One region of the Cedecea sp. Ae19-4 genome, then DNA from elsewhere that is predicted to be linked to it. Evidence: predicted binding sites of a transcription regulator. Region 1 holds the regulator's gene; each other region holds the start of a gene.

Region 1 (2,203 bases):
GTGCTGGAAGACACATCCCGTTCGTTACCCAAGCGCATTACCTGGCTGCTGGACAACCAACGCCGCGTGGTGGTGCCGGACTGGGCGTCGGGGGCGGATTGCCTGACGGCGGGATTATGCATTGGTATGGTGCCGACGCACATTGCCCAGCCGTGGCTCGTCAGGGGCGACTGGAAAGAGCTGATGCTGGAGAATCCATTCCCGGACGCGGCCTGCTGCTTAACCTGGCGGCAGGATGATGCTTCGCCCGCTTTGAGCTGGCTGCTGGACTATTTGGGTGACAGTGAGACGATGAATCAGGAGTGGCTGCAGGAGCCGGGTAACACATTCCCGGCCCCGAAGAGGCTTAGCGGCGGTAATCGCGGAACGGGCCGTCGGCAACCGAGCGGCGTTCAATCAGACGAGGATGGACTTCAATCGTCTGCGACTCTTCGCGCTTATTAATGATGCGGTCGAGCAGCATGTTAAACGCTGTTTCGCCCAAACGCTCTTTCGGCTGGTGGATTGTGGTCAGCGCTGGAGAGAAATAGCGGGCGTTGCGCACGTTGTCGTAGCCGATGATAGAAATGTCCTGCGGCACGCGCAGCCCCATTTCGTCTGCGGCGCAAATTGCACCCATCGCCATAATATCGCCGCCGCAGAAAACGGCGGTAGGGCGATGCGGCTGGTTAAGCAGTTGCTGCATGGCGCGATAACCAGACTCTGGTTCGAAATCACCCTGAACCACCCAGTTATCCGGCACTTTGATATTGGCTTCTTCAAGCGCCTTCAGGAACCCTGCATGGCGGCCGCCGCCGGTATTTCGCTCCAGCTGACCCGGAATAGCACCGATATCGCGATGGCCACGTTCAATCAGGTAGCGGCCCGCAAGGTAGCCGCCGTGGAAGGCGTTATCGACCACGGAATCGGTAAAGTCCGCACGAGCTTCGCCCCAGTCCATCACCACCATCGGAATATGGCGGTACTCTTCCAGGGTTGAAAGCAGCGTCTCAGGGTATTCGGAACACATGACCAGCAGCCCATCCACGCGTTTTTGCGCCATCATGGACAGGTAAGCGCGCTGCTTTTCAAAGTTGTTGTGCGCGTTACCCAGAATCAGGGTGTAGCCCTTGGCGAAACAGCTGTTCTCAACGGATTCAATAATTTCCGCAAAATAAGGGGCTTCGCTTGAGGTGGCAAGCAGGCCGATGGATTTGGTGTGGTTGACCTTCAGGCTGCGAGCCACGGCGCTAGGCGAATAGTGCAGCTCTTTGATGGCTGCCCAGACGGCGTTGCGTGTCTCTTCCGCCACAAAACGGGTCTTGTTAATGACATGTGACACAGTGGTAGTGGAAACGTTTGCGCGCTTCGCTACGTCCTTAATCGTTGCCATTAGATGTCACTCCAGACCATATCGTAAACTCCTGATAACTCATGTGTTAAACGTTTGCCTTCGCTAACTCCTGGGGCAACACGTTGGTTGCAGGCCTGTCGGGGATGCGACATACAGCGGGAGGAGGGCGTTGCCGGGCGATACGCGGTAAATTAGCGAAGGATTTTGGCTTATCCCGGGGCAAAGTGGAAGAGGGAAAACCGATATCTGTGCAAATCCAGCAGGATTTTTATCGCTAATTGTGGGAAAATCACCCCACATACACTTTGTAGGGAAATAAAAGGAGCTTACGATGAGTACCGATCTGAAGTTTTCCGTGGTGACTACGGTTATCGTACTGAGTCTGATTGTTGCCGGGGCGCTAACCGCCGTCCTGCACTGATTTACAAAGGGCCGCTTTCGCGGCCCTTCTCGTATATAGAAGAAAAGCGTTGCTTCCCTCCTTCGTGGTTAACCGCTAAAAATCAGCCCGCCAGGTTTTGCGCAATAAATTCCCAGTTGACCAGCGCCCAGAAGTGGTCGAGATAAACCGGGCGCGCGTTGCGGTAATCGATGTAGTAAGCATGTTCCCATACGTCCACGGTCAGCAGCGGTTTTGCTCCGGTTGTTAATGGGGTACCTGCGTTAGAGGTCGAGACGATAGCCAGGCTGCCGTCGCTATTTTTCACCAGCCATGTCCAGCCGGAGCCGAAGTTTTTGATGGCCGCTTCGGTGAACTGCTTTTTAAAGGCTTCCACGCTGCCAAAAGCGTGGTTGATGGCTGCCAGCACGTCACCGGTCGGCTCCCCGCCGGCATTCGGCGCCAGGCAGTGCCAGTAGAACGTATGGTTC
Region 2 (2,203 bases), 250 kb from region 1:
GCACGGAGAGGTTATTGCCGGAGGCATAACGTACCTGCACTTCGCTGCTGGTGTCGGGGAAATGTTGATTGATACGGCGGGAAAGCTCACTGGCAAGGGCATCGATAGCCCCGGCGGGTAATGGTGTGGTTTTGGCTATAGTGACTTCAATACGCATAACGACCCCCTGTACAATATACTGGATATTTATACAGCCTTGATTTCCAGTAAGCAACAGGGGCGTTGAAAAATTTAGCCTTTAACGGACCAGACGACCTCTTCACCCGCCAGGAACGGCACGATGCTGTCGTCGCCGGCTTCAATCAGTTCTGGCATTTTCTCAGCGACGCGAACCAACTCGATGTGCTCTTCATTGACCGGCAGGCCGTAGAAGCGCGGGCCGTTCAGCGAAGCGAAAGCTTCAAAATGCTGCAGCGCGTTCATTTCTTCAAATACCGTCGCATAGGCACCGAGCGCGGAAGGCGCGTTGAAGCAGCCGGCACAGCCGCAGCTGGCTTCTTTACGATGACGCGCATGTGGCGCAGAGTCGGTGCCGAGGAACACGCGATCGCAGCCGCTGGCGACCAGCTCGCGCAGTGCTTCCTGGTGGATGCTGCGTTTCAGAATCGGCAGGCAATAAAGGTGAGGACGAATTCCGCCCACCAGCATGTGGTTACGGTTAAACATCAGATGCTGAGGCGTGATAGTCGCGCCAATCAGCGAGTTGCCTTCTTTCACATACTGGGCGGCATCTTTGGTGGTGATATGTTCAAACACCACTTTCAGCCCAGGCAACTGGCGACGCAGCGGCTCCATGACGGTTTCAATAAAGCGCGCTTCGCGATCGAAAATATCGATATCAGCATGGGTGACTTCGCCGTGCACCAGCAGCGGCATGCCAATTTTCTGCATACGGTCAAGCACCGGCAGAATGGCTGCGGTGCTGGTTACGCCGTGAGCGGAGTTGGTTGTGGCGTTCGCCGGGTAAAGCTTGGCGGCGGTAAACACGCCTGCATTGAACCCGCGTTCGATTTCGTTGGGATCCAGCGTGTCGGTCAGGTAGCAGGTCATCAGCGGCTCAAACTTTTGCCCGGCCGGAACCGCATCAAGAATACGCTGGCGATAAGCGATAGCGGCTTCCACGCTGGTAATAGGGGGCACAAGATTGGGCATGACAATCGCGCGGCCATAGGTCTGGCTGGTGTAAGGCACCACGGTTTTCAGCATCTCACCGTCACGAAGGTGAATATGCCAGTCATCTGGGCGGCGGATTTTTAATACCTGAGGTAATGCGGTCATCAATGTGCTCCGGCGTGAGAGGGAAATCAGTCATCAAGGGCTGGTTTTATGCCGGGCACTAAGGATAAGGGGAAACGTTATCGTTTGCACCCCTTATGTTGCTCATGTTGTACAAAACCCTCAGAGCGCATGAACGGCTCTGAGGGGCAGGGGCTATTCCGTTAACGGAATGATTATCTCACCGGGTTTTACTTCAATGCCTTTGGCATATTTCTTCGCCAGCGACTCGCCGGTGCTGCGGTCTTCGCTCAGGATATAAGCAGGCTGCTGATTGAAGTAGCTGCGCAGGGACTGGTTAAGGTAAGGGATCATGGTCTGCAGTACGGTCTGCATTTTTTGCGGCTCGACCTGAGCGTCAACCACCTCCATTTCCTGCAGGTAGATGGCGCCTTGCTCTTTATTGAACACCGGCAGTGCTTTCAGCTTGAGCTTCAGGATGGCTTTTTGGTTACCAAACAGGGATGTCATGTCGAGATTGGCATCGCCGGTCAGGGTGATTTTATTCGGCTCTTCCCGTCCTATCTGACTGACTAAATGGGTTAGCACCACATGGGCTTCAGCCACGCCGGGCAGGCCAATATCCTTCGAGAAGTTATTGTGTTTTTCCAGCGACTGGTTAATTTCCTGTTCGCTCACGCTGTACTGCGTTAACTGGTTGCATCCTGAGAGCAGGCCGCTAAGCATCAATGCTGCGGCAAAAACAATCTTCTTCATAGGCTTCCTCAAAATAGCGGCTCCAATGCCGTGCCTTGCTTTATCAGCATAATGCGGCACGGCGGGAGCGGCTACCGGAAAAAGATGATACGAGAAAATTATCCCTGCCCGCCAGGCTCCAGCATTGTTGGCTCAACGGGTCTCAGGCTAAATTGCCACCACAGGGCGGCAAGGGTGATACAGCCGATAATGCCGAGCATGGCCCAGGGTA
Region 3 (2,203 bases), 610 kb from region 1:
CCACCGCTTTTGAAGTCCGCCAGCGCGCGTGTACGAGCGCCCTGGCTCTTGTTGCCGTGGATTGCCGCCGCGGTGATACCGTCTTTTTGCAGCTGCTCTGCCAGATGGTTAGCGCCGTGTTTGGTGCGGGTGAACACCAGCACTTGCTGCCAGTTGCCTTCGCCAATCATCTGCGACAGCAGTTCCCGCTTGCGCTTTTTGTCCACAAAGTGAACGTGCTGCGTGACCTGCTCAGACGCCGTGTTGCGGCGAGCCACTTCCACTTCTTCCGGGTTGTGCAGCAGCTTCTCAGCCAGCGCTTTAATGTCGTCGGAGAAGGTTGCGGAGAACAGCAGGTTCTGGCGGCGTGCAGGCAGTTTAGCCAGCACGCGACGAATGTCATGAATGAAGCCCATATCCAGCATGCGGTCGGCTTCGTCCAGCACCAGAATCTCGATCTGATCGAGTTTCACCGCATTCTGATGCTCAAGATCCAGCAGACGGCCTGGGGTTGCTACCAGCACATCCACGCCGCCGCGCAGCTTCATCATCTGCGGGTTAATGCTCACGCCGCCAAAGACAACCAGCGAGCGGATATTTAAATATTTGCTGTAGTCGCGGACGTTCTCACCAATCTGCGCCGCCAGTTCGCGGGTTGGAGTGAGGATCAGCGCACGCACCGGGCGACGGCCCTTCAGGTGAGGCGCGCTGTCGGTCAGACGCTGTAACAGCGGCAGGGTAAAGCCTGCGGTTTTGCCGGTGCCGGTTTGGGCACTGGCCATCAGGTCACGGCCTGATAAGACTACCGGGATTGCCTGGCGCTGAATTGGGGTAGGCTCACGATAGCCCTGCTCTTCCACCGCACGCAAAATATCGGCATTCAGGCCGAGAGAATCAAAAGACATAGGAACTCCAGAACCGCCCTGACCGCATTGTGCGGTGTAGTTTCCAGGGGGAACATCACGCGCCAGCGCTAAGCTGGCGAAGAGAGGAGGCGCAAACCACGGCGCCGTTCGCGTGCAGTGTAGCAGTTTTTGTGATCTTCCGCATAAATTCTCATTTTCCTCTCCGCAAGCAGAATAAAGCCTTGCACTGGACAGGATTGATAACTTTGCTTACTCTTAATCAATCGATTGATTAACATTTTAAGAGGTCGGTATGACACCTTCGCCGACGCCGGTCACCAGCCGCGGAGAGCAGGCTAAAAATACGCTCATCACCGCCGCCATCGCGCAATTCGCTGAATATGGCATGCATGCCACCACGCGAGATATCGCCGCCCAGGCTGGGCAAAATATTGCCGCGATCACCTACTACTTTGGCTCCAAAGAAGCGCTGTATATGGCTTCCGCTCAGTGGATTGCCGATTTCATCAGCGGTAACTTTCACGAGCATGTTGCCCACGCAGAAGCCCTTCTTTGCCAGCCCGAACCGGACAAAGAGAAAATACGGCATCTTATTCATACCGCGCTCGGGCAAATGATCGCCCTGCTGACCGCCGACGACACGCTCAACCTGAGCAAATTTATCTCCCGCGAGCAGCTTTCCCCGACCGCCGCTTATCAGCTTATTCACCAGCAGGTTATCGACCCGATGCACACTCTGCTGACCACGCTGGTGGCGCATTACACCGGGCGAGATCCTTTTGATACCGACACTATTTTGCATACCCACACGCTGCTCGGCCAGGTGCTGGCCTTCCGGCTTGGGCGAGAAACGATTCTGTTGCGCACCGGCTGGCCTCAGTTTGACCAGGCCAAAGTGCAGCAAATAAGCCGCGTGGTGCTGAGCCACGTTGATTTCATCCTGCAGGGATTATCCGTAAACAGAGGAAAAGCTTGTGATGAACAATAAGAAGCCGGTGATTGCCGTCATTGTGATTCTAGTGCTCGTGGCCGCGGCGTTTGGCGGCTGGAAATGGTATCAGAGCCAGCAAAACAGCGAGCTAACGCTTTACGGCAACGTGGATATCCGCACCGTTAACCTTAGCTTCCGCGTGGGAGGGCGACTCGCGGCGCTTGAGGTAGATGAAGGCGATGCAATCAAAACCGGTGAACCGCTGGGGCTGATAGATAAAGCACCGTATGAAAACGCTTTGCGCCAGGCCGAAGCCAACGTTGCGGCCGCCCAGGCTAAGTACGATTTGATTATTGCGGGCTACCGTGACGAAGAAATAGCCCAGGCTGCAGCGCAGGTTAACCAGGCGCAGGCGGCCTATGATTAC
Region 4 (2,203 bases), 400 kb from region 1:
AACACCATACTGACGGAGCCTTTTTGGTAACCAATGCGCAGCTGTTCCGGGCCGCTGTCCGAGGCGTTGCTATAGGTTGAAAAAGCAAGCAGGCCGGCAAAAGCGAGCCACGGAGAGCGGCGTTTAAGCAAATTAAACATGGCTCACCCCTCGGGCGTTAAACGGCGAAGGTACCGCAAAGTCACGGCGGTGGAGCGCCTGCCAGAAGGTTTCCAGCGCTTCGTCCAGACGTTTTTGTAGGTTAGGCGTGAACTGAGGTTTGTGCTGGTAATCGGCTATCTGGCCGTCGTCGGCGAAAACGCCGTGCAGGATCTCCTGTGCTTTGAGCGCATTCAGCACCGGTTTAAGGGCATAGTCCACGGCGAGCATATGCGCTACGGTACCGCCGGTAGCGAGAGGCAGAACAACCTTCTTCTCTAAGGCGCGTTCGGGGAGCAAATCGAGCAGCGTTTTTAGCGCGCCTGAAAATGAGGCTTTGTAAACCGGGGTGGCGATAATCAGGCCGTCGGCAGTGCTGAGTTGTTCGGTGAGCGCCAGCAGCGCCGGGCTGTCGAACCTTGCATAGAGCAAGTCTTCAGGCGCGAAGTTCTGTAAGTGCCAGTGATAAACTTCAACATCAAGGGCGCTCAGCTTCTCCCGCGCATACTCCAGCAGCGAGCTGGAACGGGACGGGTAGCGAGGGCTTCCGGCCAGGGTAATCACACGCATCACGACTCCTTATAACTAATTGTTTGCTTTTATCTAACATTGATAACAATTAGCGTGATACTCGCAGAGATGATTTCCGTGGCTAAGTGATTTTTCCGGGATAGATTTGCGAAAAAGCGCATATTGCGCGCCGGGAAAGAAAACGGTTGCCTCTATTCAGGCTTTTTTGCGACAGGTCAATTCCAATCATCCCCCGGATCGTGAATAATAACGCCCCGGTCTGCACACCGGGAATCCAGGAGAGTTCATGTACTACCCCTTCGTTCGTAAAGCCCTTTTTCAGCTCGATCCAGAGCGCGCTCATGAGTTAACTTTTCAGCAATTACGCTTTGTCACCGGAACGCCGCTTGAGTGGCTGGTGCGTCAGAACGTGCCGTCAAAACCTGTGACCTGCATGGGGTTAACGTTCAAGAATCCGCTCGGCTTAGCCGCGGGCCTGGATAAAAACGGGGAATGTATCGATGCCTTCGGTGCGATGGGCTTTGGCTCCATTGAGATTGGCACCGTGACGCCGCGTCCGCAGCCGGGGAACGACAAGCCACGTATCTTCCGTTTGGTGGAAGCCGAAGGGCTGATTAACCGAATGGGGTTTAATAATCTCGGGGTGGATAACCTGGTCGAAAACGTAAAAAAAGCGCATTTCGACGGCGTGCTCGGGATTAATATCGGCAAGAACAAAGATACCCCCGTTGAACAGGGGAAAGACGATTATCTGATCTGCATGGATAAAATTTATCCATATGCTGGCTATATTGCGATCAATATCTCATCACCGAATACGCCAGGGCTGCGTACTTTGCAATATGGTGAAGCGTTGGACGATCTTTTAAGCGCCATTAAAAATAAGCAACAAGCGCTGCAAGAGATCCACCATAAATATGTTCCCGTGGCGGTGAAGATCGCGCCGGATCTTTCTGAAGAAGAATTGATCCAGGTGGCAGACAGTTTAGTTCGCCATAATATTGACGGGGTCATTGCAACCAATACTACTTTAGACCGCAGCCTTGTTCAGGGCATGAAACACTGCGATGAAACCGGGGGCTTAAGCGGGCGTCCTGTACAATTAAAAAGCACGGAAATTATTCGCCGCCTGTCTCAGGAATTAAATGGCCGCCTGCCGATTATTGGCGTAGGAGGGATTGATTCCGTGGTTGCCGCTCGCGAGAAGATGGCGGCTGGCGCTTCGTTGGTTCAAATATACTCAGGCTTCATTTTTAAAGGCCCACCGCTGATTAAAGAAATCGTTACCCATCTCTGATCATTTACCTTTTACAGACAACCAGGGCTTTATTTTCGGTCCTGGTTGTTTTATATTCCGCTACTGTTGCTTATTTAAACATATTGGTCTTTTATTAATATGGTAAGAATTTGAGTGGCAATTCAGCAGCGGGATAAATGAAGGGTAAGCATTATGCGAATAAAACCGGATGATAACTGGCGTTGGTATTTCGATGAAGAGCACGATCGAATGATGCTCGATTTGGCCAATGGTATG

What was found. Region 1 encodes PurR, which represses purine synthesis genes. Its sites were predicted from a motif close to CANGCAAACGTTTGCNTG; they were not measured.
Region 2: pyrC (dihydroorotase) is a predicted target of PurR. The motif match lies at 1,346-1,363, and genes of this name have one in related genera.
Region 3: cecR (transcriptional regulator CecR) is a predicted target of PurR. The motif match lies at 982-999, and genes of this name have one in related genera.
Region 4: pyrD (quinone-dependent dihydroorotate dehydrogenase) is a predicted target of PurR. The motif match lies at 844-861, and genes of this name have one in related genera.

The regions. Positions count from the first base shown of each region.
Region 1 is NZ_JBCHWG010000001.1:1,124,075-1,126,277, forward strand. Features, by position in the region: gene punR (DNA-binding transcriptional activator PunR) at 1-444, shown strand, start outside; gene purR (HTH-type transcriptional repressor PurR) at 347-1,372, opposite strand; gene cydH (cytochrome bd-I oxidase subunit CydH) at 1,665-1,754, shown strand; gene sodB (superoxide dismutase [Fe]) at 1,837-2,203, opposite strand, start outside.
Region 2 is NZ_JBCHWG010000001.1:879,052-881,254, forward strand. Features, by position in the region: gene dinI (DNA damage-inducible protein I) at 1-157, opposite strand, end outside; gene pyrC (dihydroorotase) at 232-1,278, opposite strand; gene AAIE02_RS04160 (lipoprotein) at 1,432-1,992, opposite strand; gene mdtH (multidrug efflux MFS transporter MdtH) at 2,091-2,203, opposite strand, start outside.
Region 3 is NZ_JBCHWG010000001.1:516,379-518,581, reverse strand. Features, by position in the region: gene rhlE (ATP-dependent RNA helicase RhlE) at 1-884, opposite strand, end outside; gene cecR (transcriptional regulator CecR) at 1,138-1,833, shown strand; gene hlyD (secretion protein HlyD) at 1,823-2,203, shown strand, end outside.
Region 4 is NZ_JBCHWG010000001.1:723,881-726,083, forward strand. Features, by position in the region: gene AAIE02_RS03320 (aliphatic sulfonate ABC transporter substrate-binding protein) at 1-140, opposite strand, end outside; gene ssuE (NADPH-dependent FMN reductase) at 133-708, opposite strand; gene pyrD (quinone-dependent dihydroorotate dehydrogenase) at 956-1,966, shown strand; gene zapC (cell division protein ZapC) at 2,120-2,203, shown strand, end outside.